Regions from separate parts of the Streptomyces albidicamelliae genome, predicted to be linked through region 3. Evidence: riboswitches for the same ligand, from Rfam matches in the RefSeq annotation. Region 3 holds a riboswitch; each other region holds the start of a gene.
What was found. A riboswitch is a leader RNA that binds a small molecule or an ion and turns the genes downstream of it on or off. The one in region 3 is predicted to bind S-adenosylmethionine.
Positions count from the first base shown of each region.

Region 1: another riboswitch for S-adenosylmethionine. It lies ahead of thrC (threonine synthase); the one in region 3 lies ahead of N8I86_RS38980 (putative leader peptide).
Region 2: another riboswitch for S-adenosylmethionine. It lies ahead of N8I86_RS11975 (aminotransferase class V-fold PLP-dependent enzyme); the one in region 3 lies ahead of N8I86_RS38980 (putative leader peptide).

Region 1 covers NZ_CP106795.1:4,642,393-4,645,658, forward strand. Annotated here, with positions in the region: gene N8I86_RS21395 (alpha,alpha-trehalose-phosphate synthase (UDP-forming)) at 1-125, opposite strand, end outside; gene N8I86_RS21400 (glucosyl-3-phosphoglycerate synthase) at 230-1,174, opposite strand; SAM riboswitch class I at 1,304-1,460, shown strand; gene thrC (threonine synthase) at 1,478-2,761, shown strand; gene N8I86_RS21410 (MoaD/ThiS family protein) at 2,758-3,036, shown strand.
Region 2 covers NZ_CP106795.1:2,579,142-2,582,407, reverse strand. Annotated here, with positions in the region: gene trpD (anthranilate phosphoribosyltransferase) at 1-1,012, shown strand, start outside; SAM riboswitch class IV at 1,098-1,214, shown strand; gene N8I86_RS11975 (aminotransferase class V-fold PLP-dependent enzyme) at 1,374-2,735, shown strand; gene N8I86_RS11970 (serine/threonine-protein kinase) at 2,795-3,266, shown strand, end outside.
Region 3 covers NZ_CP106795.1:1,057,899-1,061,164, reverse strand. Annotated here, with positions in the region: gene N8I86_RS05095 (ABC transporter substrate-binding protein) at 1-1,509, opposite strand, end outside; gene N8I86_RS38980 (putative leader peptide) at 1,725-1,841, opposite strand; SAM riboswitch class IV at 1,877-1,990, opposite strand; gene N8I86_RS05090 (DUF1684 domain-containing protein) at 2,079-2,903, opposite strand; gene N8I86_RS05085 (LLM class F420-dependent oxidoreductase) at 2,974-3,266, opposite strand, start outside.

The DNA of each region.
Region 1 (3,266 bases), 3.6 Mb from region 3:
CCGGAGACCAGCCCGCCGCCGCCGCGCCGGGCGCGCAGCGCGCCGCCCGAGTCGTCGTCCACCGTGTACGAAACCGGGCCGCGATTGGACGCGACCAGCACCTCAGCGCCGTGCGTGGAAGCCATACGCCTCAACCTAGCCCGGCCCGGAAACGCTCAAACGTACGCTCCGCCCCGGAAGGGGGCTGTATACAGCCGTTCTTCCGGCGTGCCCGCACGGCCGGCCCCGCTCAGGCCACCCGGCGTGCCGCGTATTCCGCGACCTCCACCATGGGGGGCCGTTCCTCGGTGTCCACCGAATAGGTGCGCGGCCGGAAACCGTCCTCGCCCCGCTCGAACTGGGTCAGGGACGGCCGCACCAGGTGTCCCCGGGCCAGCCGCAGCTGGGCGGTGCGGTAGATGGCGGCGGCCATGCGGCCCAGCGCCTGGCCGTCCTGGTGGCGGTGCTTGCGCACCCCGACGTCCACCTGGGCCAGCGCGTCGAGTCCCACCAGGTGCAGGGCGTCCACCAGCATCCCCAGCTCCACGCCGTAGCCGACGGGGAACGGCAGCCGCTCCAGCAGCGAGCGGCGGGCCGCGTACTCGCCGCCCAGCGGCTGCACGAAACCCGCGAGCTGCGGCCAGTGCATGTTCAGCAGCGGGCGGGCCATCAGCTCGGTGACCCGGCCGCCCTGCCCGGCCGCGCCGCCGAGCGGGCGGTCGTACATGCCCTTGACGAGGTCGACCCCGGGGTCGGTGAGCAGCGGGCCGACGATCCCGGAGACGAAGTCGGAGGAGAACTCGCGCAGGTCCGCGTCGATGAAGCAGACGATGTCCCCGCCGGTCACCAGGAGCGAGCGCCACAGCACCTCGCCCTTGCCGGGGACGGCCGGGAGGCGGGGCAGGATGTCGTCGCGGTGGACGACCCGGGCGCCCGCGGCGGCGGCGACCTCGGAGGTGCGGTCGGTGGAGCCGGAGTCGACCACGACGATCTCGTCGACCAGCGGTACCTGCTCGACGAGGTCGTGGCGGATCACCGCGACGATGTCGCCGACCGTCGCCTCCTCGTCGAGTGCGGGCAGCACGACGCTGACCGTCTGACCCGTCCGCTGCTTGGCGGCCAGGATCCGGTGGAGCGGGCGATCGGTCACGGACCAGGAGCGGGTGGCCAGCCAGCGCTCGACTTCTTCCAGCACGGTCTGCTGCTCCTCACGTTGTCTCGCGGTTCGGACGACTATCTCAACTGTCCTGGCCTTCGGTTACAGTCTTGAACAACGCCGATGACCATCGCATGTCGGAGGTCACCGGCGTCGACAACCACATACCGCTCATCCAGAGGGGCAGAGGGAAACGGCCCGATGAAGCCCCGGCAACCCTCCAGTCGGTACTCGTAGATCAGTTCTGATCGTCTCCGCGAGGCTCCCGGCTAGGGAAGGTGCCAAATCCGTCTCACGGCGAAGTGCGTCGTGAGGAAGATGAGGAGAAAGGGCCTCGCCTCCATGGCTGTGCAGACTGTCGCAAGCACCAGTGATCCCGCCGTCGACCTCGGTCCCGCCGCTGCCCTGAGCTGTCGCGAATGCGGACACCGGGTACCCCTCGGACCGGTCTTCGCCTGCGAGGAGTGTTTCGGGCCGCTGGAGATCGCCTACGACTTCTCCGCGTACGACACCGAGGAACTACGCCGGCGCATCGAGGCCGGTCCCGCGAACATCTGGCGGTACGCGCCGCTGCTGCCCGTCCCCGCCGACGTGGCCGACAAGCCCAATCTCAACCCGGGCTGGACGAAGCTCGTCAAGGCCGACAACCTCGCCCGCGAGCTCGGCGTCACCGGCGGCCTGTTCGTGAAGGACGACTCCGGCAACCCGACGCACTCCTTCAAGGACCGGGTCGTCGCCCAGGCCCTGGAGGCCGCCCGCGCGTTCGGCTTCACCACGCTCTCCTGCTCCTCCACGGGCAACCTGGCCGGTGCCGTCGGCGCCGCCGCCGCCCGGGCCGGCTTCCGCTCCTGCGTGTTCATCCCGCACGACCTGGAGCAGGGCAAGATCGTCATGGCCGCGGTGTACGGCGGTGAGCTCGTCGGCATCGAGGGCAACTACGACGACGTGAACCGCTTCTGCTCCGAGCTGATCGGCGACCCGGCCGGCGAGGGCTGGGGCTTCGTCAACGTCAACCTGCGGCCGTACTACGCGGAGGGCTCCAAGACCCTCGCCTACGAGATCTGCGAGCAGCTCGGCTGGCGCCTCCCGGACCAGATCGTGGTCCCGATCGCGTCGGGCTCCCAGCTCACGAAGATCGACAAGGGTCTCCAGGAGCTGATCAAGCTCGGTCTGGTCGAGGACCGGCCGTACAAGATCTTCGGCGCGCAGGCCGAGGGCTGCTCGCCGGTGTCCACCGCCTTCAAGGCCGGCCACGACGTGGTCCGCCCGCAGAAGCCGAACACCATCGCCAAGTCGCTGGCCATCGGCAACCCGGCCGACGGCCCCTACGTCCTCGACATCGCGCGCCGCACCGGCGGCGCCGTGGAGGACGTGACGGACGCCGAGGTCGTCGACGCCATCAAGCTGCTGGCGCGCACCGAGGGCATCTTCGCGGAGACGGCGGGCGGCGTGACCGTCGGCGTCACCCGGAAGCTGCTCAAGGACGGCGTGCTGGACCCGGCCAAGACGACGGTCGTCCTCAACACCGGCGACGGCCTGAAGACCCTCGACGCGGTGGCCGGCACCGGCCTGACCGCCACCATCCGCCCGACCCTGGACTCCTTCCGAGAGGCTGGCCTCGCATGAGCGTGACCGTTCGCATCCCGACCATCCTGCGCACCTACACCGGCGGCCAGGCCGAGGTCAGCGCCGAGGGCGCGAACCTCGCCGAGGTCATCGAGAGCCTGGAGAAGAACCACACCGGGATCGCCGCCCGGGTGCTGGACGACCAGGGCAAGCTGCGCCGTTTCGTGAACGTCTACGTCAACGACGACGACGTGCGTTTCGAGCAGGGCCTGCAGACGGCCACGCCCGACGGCGCGGGTGTTTCGATCATTCCCGCGGTGGCCGGCGGCTGCTGACCGGATGACCGATCATTACCTTCGGTAACAGCGGTTACGCATGGTTCATCGGATTGCCCCCTCCGTGAGAGAAGCGGAGGGGGCAATTCTGCGTGATTGAGCGCGGTAGAGTTGGGGAACACGGCCGTGGCCTTCGGGTCACGGGCCCTGCATTCATGCCGCAGGCCCGACAAGAAGTAGCCAAACTATGCGGGCTTTATGCGGCTTTTGCTCCTTTTATGGGGCCCGAC
Region 2 (3,266 bases), 1.5 Mb from region 3:
CGCCCTGCTGAACGGGCTGCTGGACGGCCGTGACCTCTCCGCCGACGAGACCGCGTGGGCGATGGACCTGATCATGCGAGGCGAGGCGACCGACGCGCAGATCGCCGGATTCATGGTCGCGCTGCGGGCCAAGGGCGAGACGGTCCAGGAGATCACCGGACTCGTCCGGACGATGTACGAGCACGCCAACGTGATCGAGGTGCCCGGGCCGGCCGTCGACATCGTCGGCACCGGCGGCGACGGCGCCAAGACCGTGAACATCTCCACCATGTCCTCGATCGTCGTCGCCGGCACCGGCGCGCAGGTCGTCAAGCACGGCAACCGTGCCGCGTCCTCCGCCTCCGGCTCCTCCGACGTCCTGGAGAAGCTCGGCATCAACCTGAACCTGACCCCGAAGCGGGTCGCCGAGGTCGCCCAGGAAGCCGGCATCACCATCTGCTTCGCGGTGAAGTTCCACCCCTCGCTGCGCCACGTGGCCGCCGCGCGCGGGCAGTTGGGCATCCGGACGACGTTCAACGTGCTCGGCCCGCTGACCAACCCGGCCAAGGTGCGCGCGCAGGCCGTCGGGGTCGCCGACCCGCGGATGGCGCCGATCGTCGCCGGTGTCCTCGCCGAGCGCGGCAACTCCGCGCTGGTCTTCCGCGGCGACGACGGCCTGGACGAGCTGACCGTCACCGCCACCTCCAAGGTGTGGGTGGTCCGGGACGGCAAGGTCACCGAGGAGACGTTCGACCCCCGTGACGTCGGCATCGAGCTGGTCCCCGTGGAGGCCCTGCGCGGCGCCGACGCCGTCTACAACGCGGCGGTGGCCCGTCGGCTGCTGGACGGCGAGCAGGGCCCGGTGCGGGACGCCGTGCTGCTGAACTCGGCCGCCGCGCTCGCCGCCCTCCGGCCGACGGACGCGCCCCTCGCCGACCAGCTGCGCGCCGGCATGGCCGAGGCCCGGGAGTCGATCGACTCGGGCGCGGCCAAGCGGTCGCTGGAGCGCTGGGTGGCAGCGAGCAACACCTGAGCCCGGCCGGCGCGCACGCGGGGCGCGGTCCGCATGGTGGACCGCGCCTTGCGCGCCGAGGGCCGTGTGGCAGGATGTTGGATCAGGTCATGAGTGACAGTCATGAGGCCCCGGCCGACTGTCCGGCAACCCTCCGTCCGTGGCGGGGTGCCCCGGGTGAAGACCAGGTCGTGGACAGCAAGGTCCACGGCAAGCGCGGACCCCTCGCACACCAGGGGTCCTGGTCGTCCGAGGAGCCTTCCGTGAGCAAGCGAATGCGATAGGGCCGCAGAGCCCCGCCTCCGCATCCCCCTTTCCCCCTTCACCGCGCTCGAGCCGTACCCGCTCGCGCGGCGACGCCCCATGCCCACGGGAGTTCACCATGTCCGTCTCCACCGCTGCCGCCGACCAGACCGTCTGTGCCCCGCTGCCCGTTCTGGGCCGTGATGTCACCGTCCCCCTCGTGACGGGCGGTGAAGTCGCCTACGCCGCACTGGACTACGCGGCCAGCGCCCCCGCGCTCCAGCGCGTCTGGGACGACGTCGCCGCCTACGCGCCGTACTACGGCAGCGTCCACCGCGGCGCCGGCTACCTCTCCCAGCTCTCCACCGACCTGTTCGAGAACGCCCGCGGGACCGTCGCCGCCTTCCTCGGCTGCCGCGCGGACGACCAGGTGGTGTTCACCCGGTCGACCACCGACTCGCTGAACCTGCTGGCCCGCGCCCTGCCCGCCGACTGCCAGGTCTTCGTCTTCGAGACCGAGCACCACGCCTCCCTGCTGCCCTGGCAGGACGCCCGGGTCAGCTTCCTCGACGCGCCGCGCACCCCTCGCCAGGCCGTCGAGACCCTCGAGCGTGCCCTCGCCGACCGCGACCCGCACGGCCCGGCCCTGGTCTGCGTCACCGGCGCCTCCAACGTCACCGGTGAGCTGTGGCCGGTGCGCGAGCTGGCCGCCGCCGCCCACGCGCACGGCGCCCGGATCGTCCTCGACGCCGCCCAGCTCGCCCCGCACCACCCGGTGGACCTCCGTGAACTGGACGTCGACTGGGTCGCCTTCTCCGGGCACAAGCTGTACGCCCCCTTCGGCTCCGGTGTGCTGGCCGGCCGCGCCGACTGGCTGCGGGCGGCCGAGCCGTACCTCGCGGGCGGCGGCGCCAGCCGCAAGGTCACCCGGCGCACCGACGGGGGAGTGGACGTGGAGTGGCACGAGAGCGCCGCCCGCCACGAGGCCGGCTCCCCGAACGTCATCGGCGCCTACTCCATCGCCTCGGCCTGCAAGGCGCTCACGGAGGCCGGCTGGGACACCCTCGTCGCCCGCGAGCAGCACCTCGTCCGCACGGTCCGCGAGGGCCTCGCCGAGGTGCCCGAGGTGCGGATCCTGTCCCTCTTCGGCGACGACGCCCCGCGCGTCGGCGTCCTCTCCTTCGTGGTCGAGGGCTGGAACAGCTCCCACTTCGCCGCGGCCCTGTCCGCCGAGTACGGCATCGGCGTCCGCGACGGCCTCTTCTGCGCCCACCCGCTGGTCCGCACCCTGCTGGGCAGCGACCCGCAGACCCAGGGCGAGTGCGGCGCCCCCGAGGCGGCCCCGGGGGAGAAGTCCCTGAACGCCATCCGCGTCAGCTTCGGGGCGGGCACCCCGGACGAGCACGTGGCGCGGTTCGTGAGCGCCGTGAAGGAGCTGGTCCGCGACGGCGCGAAGTGGCGCTACCGCACGGAGGACGGCCGCTGCGTCCCGGCGGTGTGAAGCTCCACCGGGCCAAATAGACTCCCCCCGACAGCAGTTCGATCGGGGGAGAGTGCGAAGTGCAGTCGCGCGCAACCGGCCCGGCACGGATCGGCCCGTACGACGTCCTGCGCCGACTCGGGTCCGGCGGCATGGGCGAGGTCTACCTCGCCGAGTCCCGCACCGGCCTGCGGCTCGCGGTGAAGGTCGTACGCCACGAGCACGCCGAGGACCGCACCTTCCGGGCGCGGTTCAGGCACGAGGTGCGGGCCGCGCGGACCGTCGGCGGCGAGGGAACCTTCACGGCCCGGGTCGTCGACGCCGACACGGAGGCCGAACGGCCGTGGATGGCGACGGAGTTCGTGCCGGGCCCGAATCTGCGGGACGCCGTCCTGGACCACGGGGCGCTGCCCGAGCCGGCGGTCCGCGTGCTCGCGGCGGCGCTCGCCGAGGCGCTGGCGGCCATCCACGCCAAGGGTCTGATCCACCGGGACCTGAAGCCGTCCAACATCCTGCTCGCCCCGGACGGGCCCCGGGTCATCGACTTCGGGA
Region 3 (3,266 bases):
GCGGGCGTTCTGCACGATCAACCGCTGTGCCTGAGTGACCAGTTGCCTGCGCTTGGCCGCTTCGACGGTCGCGGCCTGCTCGGACAGCGCGGAGTCGAGGGAACTGGCGGGCAGACGGTAGAAGTTGGCCAGCTTGGTGGAGAAGGAGCTGCGCAGGATGTCGGGGTCGGCACGGGTCACGTTGCCCCACACCGCGTCGTAGTCACCCGACTGGAGGGTCGGGGCGAACTGCGTGATCTGGAGCTGCTTGAGAACCACTTCGACGCCGACGGCCTTGAGCTGCTGCTGGATCAGCTCCAGCGCGGGCTGGTTGGTGGCCGCGTTGGGGAACCACTTGATGGTCAGGCTGAGCTTCTTGCCGTCCTTGGCGCGGATGCCGTCGCCGCCGGTCCTCCAGCCGACCCCGTCCAGCAGGGACTTGGCCTTGGCCGCGTCGAAGGTCAGGCCGGAGGCGAGGTCGGTGTAGTCGGGTGTGGTGTGCGCGAGGACGCTGGTGGCCGGCTGGGTACCGGTCGGGAACACCGTGTCGGCGATCTGCTGCCGGTCGATGGCGTACAGGATCGCCTGGCGCACCTTGGCGTCCTTGAACAGCGGCCGTGAGTTGTTGAGGCCGAGACCGAACACGACGCCGGGGTTGGCCCGTCGCTGGAGGGTGACCTGGCCGCCCTTGAGGGCCGCCTCGTTGGCCTTGCCGACGCTGGAGACGGCGTCGACCTGGCCGGACTGCAGGCTGCCGGCCCGCACACCCGCCTCCGGCACGACCTTGAACACCAGCTTGTCCAGGTACGCCTCGCCCTTCTTGCTCCACAGCGAGGACCCCCAGGCGTATCCGGTGCGTTTGGCGAGGGTGATCGACTGGTTCTGCACGTACCGCTTCAGCACGAAGGGTCCGGAGCCGATCACCCCGTCGCTGCACTTCTGCTGCGGAGTCTTCTTCACGCTGGTCGAGGACTCGATCCCCAGCGAGTGCGTCGAAGTGGCCTGCAGGAACTGGGCATTGGGCTGGCTGAAGGTCACCTTCACAGTGAGCGGGTCGACCACCGTGGTGCTCTTGACGCCGCTCAGATAGCCCTCGGCGAGCGTCCCCAGGGCACCGAGCTTCGGCACCGCGTCGAAGTTGTCCTTGACCACCTGAGCGGTCAGCTTCGAGCCGTCGCTGAAGGTGACGCCCGACCTCAGATGGAAGGTGAACGTCGTGGTGTCGGAGCTGATGTCCCAGCTCTTCGCCAGCCACGGCACGATCTTGCCGGTCTTGGGGTCCTGGTCCGTCAGGGAGTCCACGATCTGGCGCACCGAGTAGATGGTCTCGTTGCTGGCGACCTGCTGCGGATCCACGCAGCCGGCGTCCGAACCCACCGCGAAGGTCAGGGTGCCGCCGGACTTGGGCTGCCCGGTGCCGCTGCCGGAATCGCCGCCGTCGGAGCCGCAGGCGGTCAGCAGAACACTGGTGGTCACAAGGGCGGTCAGTGCCGCCCACCGGGAGGTTCTGACCTGGGAAAGTACAGTCACGGAGGGCTTCTCCTACTCGTGTCACCAGGCACGGACGCCGTACAGGCAAGGCCGTGCGTGGGCGTGCGGCCCCGGCCGGCGTGACGCCGGTGCCGGGGGAGCGCTGTGCAGACGGGGATCAGGGCGAAACGGGGGATCAAAGACAGGCGTAGATCAGGCGCAGGCGGGTGCGGCGACGACAGGTGTCGTACTGCGGCCTACGGCGGGAAGACCCGTCAGGCCTGACAGAGACAGCTGGTCGAGCGCTTGAGGTCGATGTGGCGCCGACGCGAGAGCCGGGAGAACACGGTGGCGCCGGCGAAACGGGCGCTGACGTCACCACCGTGCCGCATATCGGTCCTCCACATGATCCGGCCCCGGTCACGGGGCCACGCGCTTGCGGAGATCGTCGGTGATCCCGCCGGGCTTTCACCTGGAGCACCCCACCGCGCGGGAGGGTTGCCGGTCAGCGAGCCAGGGCTTGACGCTGACACTCAATGCCGTCCGTGATCGTACGGAGCGGTCTTGGCGTACGTCAATGGCGTAAAAGGACGCCTCGTCAGGGGAGTCGGGGCGCGAGTGCGTCCGGCTCAGGAGCCTCCGCGCTCACGGGGGATCTTCTGGCCGGCCTCGATCGCCACGGGCAGCCGGTTCTCGGCCGGGGGCAGCGGGCAGGTGGCCAGGTCCGTGTAGGCGCAGGGCAGGTTCGCGGCGCGGTTGAAGTCCAGGACGACGGTGCCGTCGGCGGCGGGCGGATCGAGCGCCAGGGACCGGTTGGCGGCGTAGGTGGTGACCCCGGAGGTCGCGTCGGTGAACAGCACCAACAGCCGTCCCGCACCATGGCCAGGAAATGCGGTCAGCGACAGCGAGCGCCCGTCGAGCTCGAACTCGACCCTGCCCGGAGCGTCGTAGACATGCTCAAGGCCCTCGACCGCGGCGCCCACGGTGGTCGGCCGCGGTGAATCGAACGGGATGTACCGGCCGGTCACGGCCCAGCGCGGGTCGGGGGTGTAGGCGGGTGTTCCAGTGAAGGCCGTGCGCAGCGGAGCGTCCGGGTGCCGGGGGCGCACGATGTCCTGGCCGCCGCGCTTGGCGACCTCGATGACGGCGTCTCCCCAGACGGCGTCGACGCCGCCGCGCTCGGGAAGCACGCCGAAGCGGTGCTCGCCGCGCACCGGCGTCCCGTCGACGACCAGCTCCTCGCCCTCGTCGAGGTCCACGACGACGCCTTCGGGGCCGGTGTGCCACGCGCCGGGCGCGTCCGGGAAGCGCTGGGGCCGGTCGTCGAGCCAGTGCAGGCCGGTGACCGCCAGGAACCCGTGCGGGGCGGCGAGCCGGGCCTCCTGGCTGCGGTACCACTCCAGCCAGGTCTCGGTGAAGGCGTGGAGGTCCGTGGTGGTGGCCTCGGTGGTCATGGGAATCTCCTTTGTGCCGGGGGTGCCTTCGGGCAGGGGATGCAAGGGGTTGTCGGGCCGACGGGTGTACTCAGCCCGCCAGTTCGCCGAGGAGTCGCCAGGTGCGTCGGCGGTCGGCTTCTCCGGCGATCTCGGTGCCCGAGAACACGACCTCGGTGGCGCCCGCGTCGCGGTAACGGCGTACCTCGGCCTCGACGGTCTTCTCGTCGCCGATCACGGCCAGGTCGGCGGCCCGTCGGCCGCCGGAGAGCTCGATGACCCGCGCGTAGGACGGGATCTGTTCGTAGAACGCGAGGTTCTCGGTGGCCTTTTTCCGCACCCTGTCGACGTCGTCGGTGACCACGCCGGGCACCAGAGCCACGA